DNA from 4 places in the Arthrobacter gyeryongensis genome. Region 2 is predicted to be linked to each of the others. Evidence: riboswitches for the same ligand, from Rfam matches in the RefSeq annotation. Region 2 holds a riboswitch; each other region holds the start of a gene.
The links. Region 2 has a riboswitch for thiamine pyrophosphate ahead of thiD (bifunctional hydroxymethylpyrimidine kinase/phosphomethylpyrimidine kinase). Riboswitches for the same ligand answer to the same signal wherever they lie in the genome.
Positions count from the first base shown of each region.

Region 1: linked by a shared signal. The riboswitch ahead of thiC (phosphomethylpyrimidine synthase ThiC) and the one ahead of thiD (bifunctional hydroxymethylpyrimidine kinase/phosphomethylpyrimidine kinase) in region 2 are both predicted to bind thiamine pyrophosphate.
Region 3: linked by a shared signal. The riboswitch ahead of thiO (glycine oxidase ThiO) and the one ahead of thiD (bifunctional hydroxymethylpyrimidine kinase/phosphomethylpyrimidine kinase) in region 2 are both predicted to bind thiamine pyrophosphate.
Region 4: linked by a shared signal. The riboswitch ahead of ABEA18_RS06505 (ECF transporter S component) and the one ahead of thiD (bifunctional hydroxymethylpyrimidine kinase/phosphomethylpyrimidine kinase) in region 2 are both predicted to bind thiamine pyrophosphate.

Region 1 covers NZ_BAABKK010000017.1:112,104-115,536, reverse strand. The annotation lists gene ABEA18_RS13860 (VOC family protein) at 1-777, opposite strand, end outside; gene ABEA18_RS13855 (amidohydrolase family protein) at 857-1,951, opposite strand; TPP riboswitch at 2,028-2,135, shown strand; gene thiC (phosphomethylpyrimidine synthase ThiC) at 2,131-3,433, shown strand, end outside.
Region 2 covers NZ_BAABKK010000022.1:53,417-56,849, reverse strand. The annotation lists gene rplU (50S ribosomal protein L21) at 1-146, opposite strand, end outside; gene thiD (bifunctional hydroxymethylpyrimidine kinase/phosphomethylpyrimidine kinase) at 567-2,087, opposite strand; TPP riboswitch at 2,079-2,175, opposite strand; gene ABEA18_RS15440 (Rne/Rng family ribonuclease) at 2,324-3,433, opposite strand, start outside.
Region 3 covers NZ_BAABKK010000011.1:40,335-43,767, forward strand. The annotation lists gene thiS (sulfur carrier protein ThiS) at 1-141, opposite strand, end outside; gene thiO (glycine oxidase ThiO) at 138-1,442, opposite strand; TPP riboswitch at 1,434-1,553, opposite strand; gene thiE (thiamine phosphate synthase) at 1,580-2,269, shown strand; gene ABEA18_RS09535 (RNB domain-containing ribonuclease) at 2,307-3,433, shown strand, end outside.
Region 4 covers NZ_BAABKK010000009.1:127,507-130,939, forward strand. The annotation lists gene ABEA18_RS06500 (ABC transporter ATP-binding protein) at 1-1,262, opposite strand, end outside; gene ABEA18_RS06505 (ECF transporter S component) at 1,262-1,891, opposite strand; TPP riboswitch at 1,966-2,101, opposite strand; gene ABEA18_RS06510 (NUDIX hydrolase) at 2,317-3,063, shown strand; gene ABEA18_RS06515 (DUF4235 domain-containing protein) at 3,115-3,375, shown strand; gene mnhG (monovalent cation/H(+) antiporter subunit G) at 3,372-3,433, opposite strand, start outside.

The sequences.
Region 1 (3,433 bases), on a different contig from region 2:
GTCGGCGAGCGCGCCGACGTCGTCTCCCGACGGAACCTCGATGACCACCTCGCCGAGACCGAGCGTGTCCTTGCGTGGACCTGCACCGCGGCTGTTCCAGACGTTCATGGCCATGTGGTGGTGGTAGCCGCCCGCGGAGACAAACAAGGCCTGCCCGTGCCACCCGGCGGTCTGTTCGAAGCCCAGAGTGTCGACGTAGAAATCATGGGCGGTCCGCACGTCGCCCACCTGGAGGTGGACATGCCCGACGCCGGCGCCGGCCCCGTGCTGGCCCGCCACCGCGGCTTCGCTCAGGTATTGCTGGAGGTAGCGCTGCGGCGGGAGCGGCAGGCTGTCCATGACGACCGAACTGCCGTTCCACTCCCAGCCTTCGCGGGGTTTGTCGTAGTAGAGCTCAATGCCGTTACCCTCAGGGTCGGTGAAGTAGAAGGCCTCGCTGACCAGGTGGTCCGCGCTGCCGACGAAAGCGTGGGGCTCGTATTGCGCGGCCGAGGCGACAGTTGCGGCGAGCGAGGATTGGTCTTCGAAGAGCAAAGCCGTATGGAAAAGTCCGGCCTCCCCGCGACCCGGAATCTGGAGCCCGGAGGCCGGCGCGAGGTGCACCAACGGCTTGCCGAGCCTGCCGAAGTAGAGCCCGCCATCCTGTTCGGCGACCACGTCCAGCCCCAGCGCCCGCTGGTAGTAGTCGCCCATGAGCTTCATGTCCCCCACCTTGAGCATGACAGTACCCATGGTGAGTTCGGCAGGAAGGAGATCCTGGCTGGATGCGATGGTCATGTGAAACTCCCGGCTTTTTGTGGCGCCGCCCTTCGGCTACCTCTTATCTATCTAAATTACTTGAAGCTTCAATTTATTCCTAATGCCCGGCGTTCCCTGAAATATGTCCCCTCAGCACGATGCATCGCGGATCCAGCACCACCTCAAGGGACGCGCGGGGATCGTTTGCGTAGAGCACGACGTCGGCACTGGCACCGTCGCTGATGCCGTCGGCACCCAGCCACTCGCGTGCGGACCAGCAGGCGGCATCGAGGGCGGCGGCCGCCGGAAGGCCCGCGCGATGCAATTCAAGGATTTCCTCGCCGATCCGGCCGTGCTTGATGACGCTGCCGGCGTCGGTTCCGGCGTACACACGCACTCCGGCGTCGAATGCCTCGGCTACGCGTTCATGCCTGCGCTCCCAAAGCCTGGTCATGTGGGCGGCGTAGCGCGGGAACTTCGCTTCCGCCTGCTTCGCGATGTCCGGAAAGGTCGCAATGTTGATGAGGGTGGGGACAATCGGCACATCCTGGTCCAGCAGCCGGGGAATATGGTGCGGCAAGAGGCCGGTGGCGTGCTCGATGCAGTCGATGCCGGCGTCGAGCATGGCGTCGATAGTCCCTTCAGCGAAGCAATGGGCAGTTACCCTGGCTCCCTCGTCGTGTGCCGCGGCGACGGCGTCCTTGACGATGGCGGCCGGAAAGGATGGGCCGAGATCGCCTGCCGAGCGGTCGATCCAGTCCCCGACGATCTTGACCCAGCCGTCTCCGGACCGCGCCTGCTTGCGCACGGCCTCCACGAGATCCTCGGGCTCGACTTCTTCGGCCAGTCCCGGGATGTACCGGCGTTGCCTCGCGATGTGCCTGCCCGCGCGGATAATCCTGGGCATGTCCCCCCGCTGCTGCAGCCAGCGCGTGTCGCTTGCGGATCCGGCGTCGCGGATCAAGAGCGTCCCGGCGTCCCGGTCCGCCGTCGCCTGCAGGCGCGCAGTCTCGTCGTCGACGGGCCCGCCCTTGCCCAAGCCAACGTGGCAGTGTGCGTCGACAAGGCCCGGCAGCACCCATCCGGCCAGGACGACGTCCGGTGCGTCAGCAGGCCGCAGAAAGGTCAACCGTCCGTCCACCGACCAGAGGCCGCGCCGTTCCTCCTCCGGCCCGGTGAGGACGGTGCCGCTGAATTCAATGATTTCCGCCATGATTCCACCCTAGTTCCCGCGCCGTCGCCGGCCCCGTCACATCTATCTCAGGAACTCTCGGCTGTGGTAGCTTCGTCTACGACCACACGGGGGCCCTTGCAAGGGCTGAGATCAGGCTGACGCAGCCTGCGACCGTTGAACCTGTCCGGGTAATGCCGGCGAAGGAAGTGAGTAATCCTTTGAGCACCAAAGAAGCACAGCTGAGCCCTATCCAAAACGGATCGGGCCAAGAAGTGACACAATCCCTCAAGTCGCATTCCCTCACGTTCCGCGAGGATGCCGAGACGGGAATCCGGGTTCCGGTGACTGAAATCGCCCTGGAGCCGTCCCCCAACGGCGAGGCCAACACGCCTTTCCAGGTGTACCGCACCGCAGGGCCCGGGAGTGATCCCGTGGTGGGCCTCGAGCCGTTCCGGAGCGAGTGGATCGAAGCCCGTGGCGATACCGAGGCCTACAGCGGCCGCGAACGGAACTTGCTCGACGACGGCAAGTCGGCCGTGCGCCGCGGCGCCGCCTCAGCAGAGTGGAAGGGCGCACAGCCGGTGCCCCGCCGCGCCGTCGACGGCAAGACCGTGACACAGATGCACTACGCCAAGCAGGGCATCGTGACGCCCGAAATGCAGTTCGTTGCACTTCGCGAAAACTGCGATGTGGAACTCGTCCGCAGCGAGGTCGCCGCCGGCCGGGCGATCATCCCCAACAACATCAACCACCCCGAATCCGAACCGATGATCATCGGCAAGGCGTTCCTCGTGAAGATCAATGCCAATATCGGCAACTCGGCTGTCACCAGTTCCATCGCCGAAGAAGTGGACAAGTTGCAGTGGGCAACGCAATGGGGCGCCGACACGGTGATGGACCTGTCCACGGGCGACGACATCCACACCACCCGCGAATGGATCATCCGCAACTCCCCCGTGCCGATCGGCACCGTGCCCATCTACCAGGCCCTCGAGAAGGTCAACGGCGAAGCCAACAAGCTCAATTGGGAGATCTTCCGCGACACCGTCATTGAACAGTGCGAGCAGGGCGTGGACTACATGACCATCCACGCTGGCGTGTTGCTGCGGTACGTGCCACTCACCGCGAACCGCGTGACGGGTATCGTTTCCCGTGGCGGCTCCATCATGGCCGGCTGGTGCCTGGCGCACCACGAGGAAAACTTCCTCTACACCCACTTCGACGAACTCTGCGAAATCTTCGCCAAGTACGACGTCGCGTTCTCGCTTGGTGACGGCTTGCGTCCGGGAGCGACGGCGGACGCCAACGACGCCGCGCAGTTCGCCGAGCTCGACACGCTCGCCGAGCTCACGAAGCGGGCGTGGAAGTACGACGTGCAGGTCATGGTGGAGGGCCCCGGGCACATCCCGTTCCACCTCGTCCGCGAGAACGTCGAGCGGCAGCAGGAGCTGTGCGACGGCGCACCGTTCTACACCCTCGGCCCGCTCGTGACCGACGTTGCTCCGGGCTACGACCACATCA
Region 2 (3,433 bases):
GAGGTGACCTTGTCACCGTCCACCAGGAGCAGTGCGGGCAGCTCAAGGGTGCTGCCGGCTCCACCGGGGACGCGGTTCAGGGTTACGTAGTCTCCAACGGAAACCTTTTCTTGGCGGCCGCCTGCGCGGACAATCGCGTACACCACTTGGGCACTCACTTCTCTCGACGTTTATTACTAAATTTGCGTGCGGAACCCCGATCCGAAAACGGGCCTGGTTCACGCTGTGCCTCAACGCCGTGGACTCCGGTACGGAATCCATGAGTCATCCCTCGAATAGTTCCAAATGAAAGGTAAGTTCCAAATGAACGGTTTCTAGGGGCATAACCCAAGTGTTGGCGTAAGCACCGAAGATCTAGATTACGCTAGTTTCGCCTTCGGCTGCAAATGAGGCCAGGTCCGGAGGCTGCCACGTGATGGCTGCCACACACTGGCTATGTCGCCATCCGGTACCGTGCCCGTCCACCTTACCCTGCCGGCCGGGAAAAGCTCGGATCCTCACGCCGACACGCTGCAGCGCCCGCGGAAATAGGCCTGGCTACCGTGCCTCCGCCCCAGAAAACGGGCTCAGGCGTGCAATCTTGGAGCATCGAAGAACGCCGTTTCATAACGGCAGGATTGGGCAAACGCCTCCATCATAGCGGCGCGCTCCGTTGGCGACGCGGCCTGCGCGGCGGCATCCGTGATGTCGATCGCCGTGCGGGTGGCCGCTGCGAACGCCTCGTCTGCGTAAGTGCGCAGCCAGTCCGCGTAAGGGTGCTCGTCCGACGCTCCCGCCTGAACATAGCCAAGGTGGAGCTGCTGTCCCACTTCGGCGTACAACCAGTAGCAGGGAAGCACGGCAGCCAGCAGCACGGCATAGCTGCCCGATACCGAAGCCGCCAGCAAGTGGTCCACGTAGGCCTTGGTGACTGGGCCAAGCTCTCCGCTCACCTGGCGTCCGCTGAGCCAATTCCGGTGCAGCTCGGACTCGACCTCAAGGCACATCTGCGAGCCGCGGGCCCAGAACAGCTGTTCGGTTTCCCTCGGGGCGAGGGCGCTTGCCCGTGCCAGGACCCGGGAATAGCCGTTGAGATAGATGGCATCCTGCGACAGGTAATAGCTGAACTGCGCTTCGCTGAGGCCACCGGTTTGCAAGTGCTGGATGAAGTCCAGGCCATAAATGGCCGCAAGTTCCGCTTGGGCGGTGTCCCACATCCGGACGGCAAAGTCCCCCGGTTGAAGGTCCTGCTGGAGCGCGTGGAAATGATGGATCGGCCCGTTGCCCTTCCCGACTTCCAGCACCTCGGACCGGGTCAGCGCCTCCTGAAGCCAGGGCTTGACTACACGCAGGGCGGACTCCCAATCACCGAGCCGCGCCTTGGCCGTCGCCATCGCCGAGGATAGGGAGCATCCCGTGCCATGGCTGTTGCGGGTCTCCACGCGTTGACCGGCAAATTCCACCACGTCCTGGCTGAGGACTCCTTCGGTGTTGACCAGGGCGTCGGGGCAGGCCTCTCCCTGCAGATGGCCGCCCTTCACCAGGACGGTGTTTCCGCAGGCGGCAGCCAGGCGTTTGCCTTGCTCCAACGCCGATGCCCAGTCAATGGCAACAGGCTCGCCAAGCAGCATGGCCAATTCAGGAAGGTTGGGGGTCACCAAGTCAGCGAGGGGCAGGAGTTCCCGCAGCGCGGTTTCAGCGGACTCCGCCAGGAGCCGGTCGCCACTGGTCGCGATCATCACCGGATCCAGCACGACGACGGCGGGACGCGCCTCGCCGAGCCAGCGACGGACCTCGTGGATGACGGCCGCGTCCCCGAGCATGCCGATTTTGACAGCATCGACGGTGATGTCGTCGCTAATGGCATCCAATTGCTGGCGCAGGAATTCGACGGGAGGCACATGGACGGCAGTGACGCCCTGCGTGTTTTGTACCGTGAGCGCCGTAATCACGGCCATGCCATAGCCTCCGTTGGCCGCAATGCTCTTGAGGTCTGCCTGGATCCCGGCACCACCCGAAGGATCCGAGCCGGCAATGCTGAGGACCCTCGGGATAGCTCGCTGGATGGCCTTAAGCGGGTAGACGGCTGATTGCGCTGAAACAGTCATGCAAGACATCCCTTCGCCGGTGCTAACCGGACAGGTTCAACGGGTCTGGTCTCAGCCGGCTTGGTGCGCGGCACCCCGTGTCAGTCCCCTAGCTTAACCCGGATCACACCCCACCCGCTGAAATCGCCCTTTGCAACCGCGCTGAGCGGTGGTCCGGTGAATTGGCTGGCAACGCCGAAGCCCCGGTGGTTTCCACAAGAGCGGAAACGGCCGGGGCTTCGGACAGGGTACTGCGTCTAAAGTTCGGACTTGGGCACGCCGACCCCGAGGATGATCGGTTCCGCTGCCGCCGTCGACTTGGCTGGAGCAGCGTCCGCCGCCTTGGCCTCGTGCGCGGCCCCACCGGAGGCGGCCACGGCAACCTCGTGGTGCTCCACGTTGGTGGCGTTGGCGGCACCCTGGGCCCGGCTGGCGCTGCGGTTGCGGCGGCCTCGGCGTCCACGCGAACCCGCTTCCGGGGATTCTCCGCTTGCAACGGCGGCGGGGGTCCCTGCGGGCGCTTCCTCGGCCTCAGTTGCCGTCGTCGCGGTGTCCGGAGCTTCTCCGAGGCCTGCGAATGCTTGTGCCAACAGGTCCAGGCTCATGGCAGGTGCACCACTCGCTGGCTCCTCTTCGTGGTGGACGAAGGGCAACGCAACTTCCTCACCGCCGAATCGCAGCACAGGCTTCGAACGTTCCTCGCCACTCGAAGCAGCGGCAGGAGCCTGGACCGGGGCCGCGGGAGGCTGGGCCGGGGCCGCGGGGGCCTGGGCCGGGGTTGCTTCCGCTACGTGCCCGTCGGCGAGCAATTCCGCCGCGTGGTGGAGCTCGTCGTCGTGCAGGTGGGCTGCGTGGGCAGCAGCCGCGATGGTGGCAAGGGCTGCGCGCGTGGCTGCCTGGCGATTCGGATCAGTGGATTCCACGCTGTGGACCGGCACTGGAGGAGTGATCGGGAGCTCGGTGGTCCCCGGACCGGTGCCCCTGCCGCGGCGACGCTTGCGCTGCTCGGGGCGGACGGCCGGCTGTGACTCCGTGCGCGGGTGGTGGTGTTCAGCGGCCACCACGTTGGCCCGACGGTGCTCCACAGGCTCATCGTGCGTGACGATTCCGCGACCGGCGCACGTTTCGCACTGCTCGCCGAAGACCTCCAGCAGTCCGGTGCCCATGCGCTTGCGGGTCATCTGGACCAATCCAAGCGACGTCACCTCGGCTACCTGGTGCTTGGTACGGTCCCGGCCGAGGCACTCGACCAAGCGGCGCAGCACGAGATCGCGGTTGGATTCCAGGACCATGTCGATGAAGTCGATGACGATGATTCCGCCGATGTCGCGCAAGCGCAGCTGGCGGACCACTTCCTCGGCAGCCTC
Region 3 (3,433 bases), on a different contig from region 2:
TGCGACGGCGACGCCGATCTTGCGTCCGTCAGCCGCCTGGCCGCTGGAGTCCACAACACGTCCGGTGACGTGGCTGACGAGGGTGGTGACAGACGCGTCGTCGCTCAGTGTGTGGTCTGCGCCGTTCAATTTGATGTTCATGCGTGGTCCTTCGGAAGGGGATATAAGGTACCGGCCGATGGGTCGTCCGTTGAGGCCGGTACCGTTGAAAGCTGGTGGGAGAAGCGGTCCGGGCGGAATTTGTTCCACCGGGGATCCGCGGTGCCGTCCATGAGTCCGACGCAGATCTTCGCCGCTGCCGGAGTGAGGAGTACGCCGTGGCGGAAGAAGCCGCTGGCCACGATGAGGCCCGGCACGGTTCTTTCGCGACCTTCCACGCGGCCCAGCAACGGTGCGTTGTCCGGAGTGCCCGGGCGCGCTCGGGCAGTTGCTTCCAGAAGTTCCAGTTCGGCCACAGCCGGGACAAGTACCTGGGCGTCGCGGAGCAATTGGTACACGCCACCGGCTGATACCGGGTTGACCGATCCCCCGGACGCCGACAAGCCGTCTTCACGTTGCGTCGCGCCGATCACCACCGTCCCGTCGTCGCGGGGCACGATATAGACGGGCACTCCGCGCACCATTCCCCGGACAGTGGCGGTGACCAGGGGTTGCAGGTGCTCCGGGACGCGCAACCGCAGTATGTCGCCATACACCGGACGCAACGGGAGTGACAATCCATCCGGCAGGCCGTCCAAGCGGGCGGCATCCAGTCCGTTGGCTACCACTGTTTCCGTGGCGAGCACTTCGATTCCTGAGCCGAGCACGGCCCCGACGACGCGCCCGTCCTCCCACAGGAGTCCCGCCGCAGCGTCGTGGACCGCAAAACCGTCCTCGGCCCCCGGAATCCAGCTGGAATCGCCGGGCTGGTGGTCTGCCAGCGCGCCCAGAATCGCGGCCGAAAGCCGGCGTGGATCCACTTGGTGGTCGCCCGGGATGTCGAAGGCGCAGGAAATCTGCGGGCTCAGCAGCGGCTCACGCTCCCGCGCCTCGCGCAACCGCACGGATTCCACCACCAGGCCGTTGGCCAGCTGCACATCCCGGAGATCGGCGAGCGCCCGGCGGTCCGCAGCGTCCGCGCCGACGGCGAGGGTCGGCGTCGTACGGTAACCTGTGCTGCGGCCGATGCTCGAGCCGGTCACATTCCGTTCGAAGTCCGGCCACAATACCGACGATTCGAGCATTAGCTCCAGGAGGTCCTCTTCCTGGTAGTGCAATTCGCTGACCGGCGCCAGCATTCCCGCCGCCGCGAACGTAGCGCCGCTGGCCGGTGCGGGATCGACGAGGGCAACCGAACGGCCGGATCTGCGGGCTTCCCACGCGATGCCGAGGCCAATGACACCGCCCCCGATCACCGCGACATCCGCGCGCACGGGTTCGTGCTGGGTGTTTACTTCGTCCATGGAGTCCTTCCCTACGCCGGTACTAGCCGGATCAGGTCAAGCGGTCGGCGCTTAAGCCCTCTCAGCCGAGCGGCGATTGTGACTGCCGCCGCGGCTCCCGCGGTACCAGCCCAGTTTAGAGGAACTACTCTGTTTCCATGACCCAGCACGATGTCCACACCACCGCCCGCCTGTACCTCTGCACTGACGCCCGCAAACAAAAGGGTGATTTTGAGCAGTTTGTCGATGCCGCATTCGAGGGCGGCGTGGACATCATCCAGCTGCGTGACAAGACGATTGAGGCGGCGGAAGAACTCGAACTCCTGGAGGTCCTGCAATCCGTGGCTCATCGTCACGGCCGTCTCTGGGCAGTCAACGACCGCGCGGACGTAGCATCCCTCTCCGGCGCGCCGGTGTTCCATATCGGCCAAAAGGACATTCCGCTGCGCTCTGCCCGGAAATTGCTCCACGACCCCACCATCATCGGCCTCTCCACGCACACGCCGGAACAGATTGACGCCGCCATCGCCGCGTCGCCTGGCCGCAGCGGCCTGGACTACTTCTGCGTCGGGCCGGTGTGGGCCACCCCCACGAAGCCGGGACGCTCCGCCGTCGGGCTCGATCTGGTGAAGTACGCTGCCAACGCGGTGAAGCAGGCAGACGAAGAGACCGTCGGGGGCGTCGTGCTCCCCTGGTTTGCGATCGGCGGGATCGATCTCGGCAACGTGGAAGAGGTAGTTAGGGCCGGCGCCAGCCGCATCGTGGTGGTGCGGGCAATCACCGAAGCGCAAGATCCGACGGCAGCTGCCCAGGCGCTCCTGGCTGCCCTGGACGCAGCGGCGGCCTAGCGAGACGCCGCGAGATTTTGGAGTTACCCTGACTTTCGTGTCACACCAGCGGATAGCCCCGAACGTTAGTGAAACGTCGAACCAGCTTGCGGAAGCGCTGGCGGCGCTGCGGACTGAACTCGAGCTGCCCGCAGGTTACCCCGCTGAAGCGCTGCGCGACGCCGAAGCGGCGGTTTCCGGACACACCCTGCCGCCGCATGACTTCACGGACGTTCCGTTCATCACGATCGACCCGGCTTCTTCCACGGATCTCGACCAGGCCCTCTTCATTGACAGGTCCGGCGGTGGTTACAGGGTTCTCTACGCCATCTCCGATGTGCCCTCCTTTGTGCCCCCGGGAGGAGCGCTCGACGCCGAGACCCGCCACCGCGGGCAAACGTACTATGCCCCGGACGGCCGTATACCGCTGCACCCCGAGATCATCAGCGAGCATGCGGGAAGCCTGTTGGCCGGCCAGACGTGCGGCGCGTTCGTGTGGGACTTCGAACTCGATGCCGAGGCGGAGTTCCGCACCGTCTCCGTGCGGCGGGCAAGCGTACGGAGCCGCGCCAAACTCAGCTACAAGGGCGTGCAGGCTGAGATCGATTCCGGAACAGCTGATCCCGTCCTGCAGCTGCTCAAGGAAGTCGGACTCAAGCGGGTGGAACTTGAGGGCCGCCGCGGCGGGGCAAGCCTGAACATGCCCGAACAGGAAATCGTCCAACTGCCCGACGGCGGGGGGTACAGGATCGTCGCAGCTCCCTCGCTGCCGGTTGAGGACTGGAACGCCCAGATTTCGCTCATGACCGGGATGGCCGCCGCCCAGCTGATGCTCGACGGCAAAGTGGGGATTTTGCGCACCATGCCGGCCCCCGATGAGCGCTCGCTGCTCCATTTCAAGCGGCAAACGGGGGCACTCGGCAAGCCCTGGACCGAGGGGACGAGCTATGGAGCGTACTTGCGGACCCTCGACGCCAAGGACCCCCGGCAACTGGCCATCCTCCATTCAGCGGGGCTGCTTTTCCGTGGTGCCGGCTACACGCCCTTCGACGGCGAGGTACCGGGCAGCGTCCTGCAGTCAGCCATCGGGGCACCCTATGCCCACACCACCGCGCCGTTGCGCCGGCTTGTGGATCGTTTTGTGCTGGTCATCTGCGAAGCACTGAGTAATGGAACAGAGATCCC
Region 4 (3,433 bases), on a different contig from region 2:
GGGCCGAACATGAGCTCGTCGAGCACGCGGCCGGTGACGAACTGGTGCTCGGGCTCCTGGAACACGGTCCCTATCCGGGAGATCAGCTGCTGGGCCTTCCACTTGAACGGGTCATTACCGGCGCCGTCGCTAAGCCCGACGGCTGCAGTCACCGTGCCGGACACCGGCGCCAACAAGCCCGCGAGGGTCAACGCGAAGGTCGATTTTCCGGCGCCGTTGGGACCGGTGATGGTCAGGGCCTGCCCGGCGAGCACTTCGGCGTCGAGTCCGGACTGCACAGGAAGGGGCGGGATGGTCTTGAACCCGCGGCGCCGTGGCCGTTCGCGGGACACCGCGAGCTCCTGCGTGCCGAGCAGCAGCTCTCCAGCGCTCTCGGGGCCGGCCCCCGAGCCAGAGCCTGTTCCCGAACGTGGCCGGGTGGACGGCACGTAACCGGGCACCCAGACGCCCGCAGCAGTGAGCATGTCCCTCGCTTGCGCCAGAACGGTGTCCGGATCGCCGTCCAGGAGCACCGCTGGCGTCGACCCTCCCTTGGAGGAGGAGCTGCCCGGCTGCAGCACCACGATCCGGTCCACGAGGTCTTTCCAGACCGATACCCGGTGTTCCACCACCACCAAGGTAGCGCCGGTCTTGTCCAGGCAGCGGCCCACGGCATCGCGCACTTCCAACACGCCGGCCGGGTCAAGGTTGGCGGTCGGCTCGTCCAGGAGGATCAAGCCGGGCCGCATCGCCAGGATGCCGGCCAGTGCAAGGCGTTGCTTCTGCCCACCCGAGAGGGCCGACGTCGGGTGGTCGAGCGCGAAGTTGCCGCTCGCACTGCCACCGGCACTACGCAGCAGCCCGACGTCGTCGAGCGCTTCATGGACCCGCTTCCAGATCTCTTCCCGCGGCACGCAAAGGTTCTCGGCGCCGAACGCGACGTCGTCGCCCAGCCGGGAAAGCACCACCTGGGTTTCGGGGTCCTGTTGCATGAGTCCGGCACGGCCCCGCTGGGCCTTCGGCGAAACGCCGTCCACCAGCAGCGAGCCCGTCTCGTCGGCGTCGTCACCTTCCTCGCCCAACACGCCTGCCAAGGCATGCAGGAGCGTCGACTTGCCCGCGCCCGAGGGGCCGAGCAGGAGCACACGCTCCCCTGGACGGATGTCCAGGTCGAGGGCGTGAATGGCCTGCGTGGTGCGGCCAGCGTGCCGCCAGCCCCAGCCTTGCGCGGAAATGGCGGCGGGTCGCACCACAGCAGGTGTGCCGGAATCAGGACTGGGCATCAGGAAAAGACGGGCTCCGAGGCGGCCTTGCGGGACGCGAACGCGCTCAGGACACCGGTCTTGGCCAGGCCGCGGGTCGCGATCCAGGACAAGGCACCGGCAATGACGGCACCGGAGATCGTGCAGAACACGATGTACGCGAGCTTGTCGACCGGTTCGTAGGCGATGTTCCAGCCCCACGGCAGGAAGGAGTCGTTCAAACCGCAGAACAGGCCAGCGCCGGCACCGGCCAGCAGGGACACCGGCAGGTTGAACTTCTTGTACATGAAGGCCAGGAAGATGAGTTCCGCGCCGAGACCCTGAAGCAGGCCCGAGATCAGGACCGTGGTGCCGTACTGCGAACCCATGATGAGCTCACTGGTGGCGGCCACTGTCTCGCAGAAAATTGCCGCACCGGGCTTGCGGACGATGAGCATGCCCAGCACTGCCGGAATCATCCAACCACCGGCGATCAGGCCGCTCAGCGGCGGGTAGCCGGCGGACATAGGCGTAGCAACCAGAGCCATCTGGTCCCACGCCCAGAAGATCACGCCGCCGGCGATCGAGATCAGCGCTGCCACGACGATGTCCACGACGCGCCAGTTGTAACCAGGCTTGGTGAGGCCCGGCCTTGCAGAAATACCAGTCATTTTGTCCTCCTGAGGAACAGGAGGGGAAAGTGTTCCCGGTTGCCTGCGAGCGGCTTCCGCCGCGCCGGTCCGGACACTATGAGAACTCGACTCCCTTGCGCCGGTACTAGCCGGATCAGGTTCGAGGGTCTGCGGCTGTCCGCACTCTCAGCGCCCGTCCTCGTGCCGCATTGCTGCGAGCCCGACGGCGGCGCTCCCCTGTCGTTATCAATCCACCCTTTTGGGCGTGGTTCAGTTTACACCTTGGCGGGGTTGCGGGCGCTGTGCCGGCCTATGCGGAACGGTCACAAACACGCGTACCGACGGATTCTGCTGGATCATTCGCCGGGCGAGCCCTAGCCGGCCCGGATTGGCGCGGGCGGGCGCAGAAACTGGGAGAATGATCCAGCAGAATGTGACGCAGCAGAGCGGGCAAAGGAGCGGTCTTGGCAGGCATTAGCGAAGCGAACAGCACCACGGTGGCCGAACCTAGGCTCGCCGCGAGCGTGATCCTGGTCCGCGAGGCCCCCGTTCACACGGTTGAGTCAGACCCGGAGGTTCCGGCGGATACCGGGCGCGGCCTGGAGGTGTTCGTCCAGCACCGGGTGACCACGATGGATTTCGCCGCGGGCATGGTCGTCTTCCCCGGAGGGCGAGTGGACCAGGCGGACAGCTCCGGCTGGGACTTCGAGGACGACGTCGTCGAGCAGCACGCCGCCGCATGGCACCGGAGCAGCATCGCCGTCGAGCCCGCTTCGGCCCGGTTCAACGCCGGCCGGGTGCTGGCGGCCGCGCAGCGCGAGGTGTTCGAAGAAGCCGGGCTGAAGCTCGACGCCGCCACCCTCCGCCCGTGGGCCAACTGGGTCACCCCGGCAGACCAGCCCAAGCGCTTCGACACATACTTCTACCTTGCCTGCCCGCTTTCCGGTGCCGAGCCAAGGCACCAAACAACGGAAGCGTCATCGTCCTTGTGGATGCCGGTCCGCGGGATCCTGGATGCCGAAGCCGCCGGAACCCTCAAGCTCATGCCGCCCACGTTGGCGCTGCTCGATGAGCTCGTCGCCCTCGGCACAGTGGAAGCGATACTGGCCGAGGACCGCGACATCGTGCCCGTCCGTCCAAAGCCTGGAGCTTTGGAGGAGTTCTTCCGGCTGAGGCGCCAGTCCCCAACCGTTGCTCCGGAACTGCCCTGAAGTGGGGTTAGGCTGGGGACGGTCCTGTTTCCTCCCGCAAGGAGTCCCGGAATGAACCTCCTCATCAAGCTGCTCGGCACTGGCGTCAGCATCGGCGCAGGCTTTGTCGGCACCAAGATCGTCAATGCGTTGTGGGAAAAGTCCACCGGCAAGAAGCCTCCCAAGGGTCACGATGACATGGAGGCAAGCCTGCGCTCGGCACTGACCTTCGCGCTGATTTCGGCGACCGTCAGCGCAGTCATCCAGGTTTTCGCAAGCCGCAGTACCCAGCGCGCCATCTCGCGTTTCTCGAAGACGCAGGACATCGTCTAGGCTGACGGCCCGCCGTCCCGGCCGTTCGCGGCTGAGCTCCCGCCGTTCCCGGCGTGGG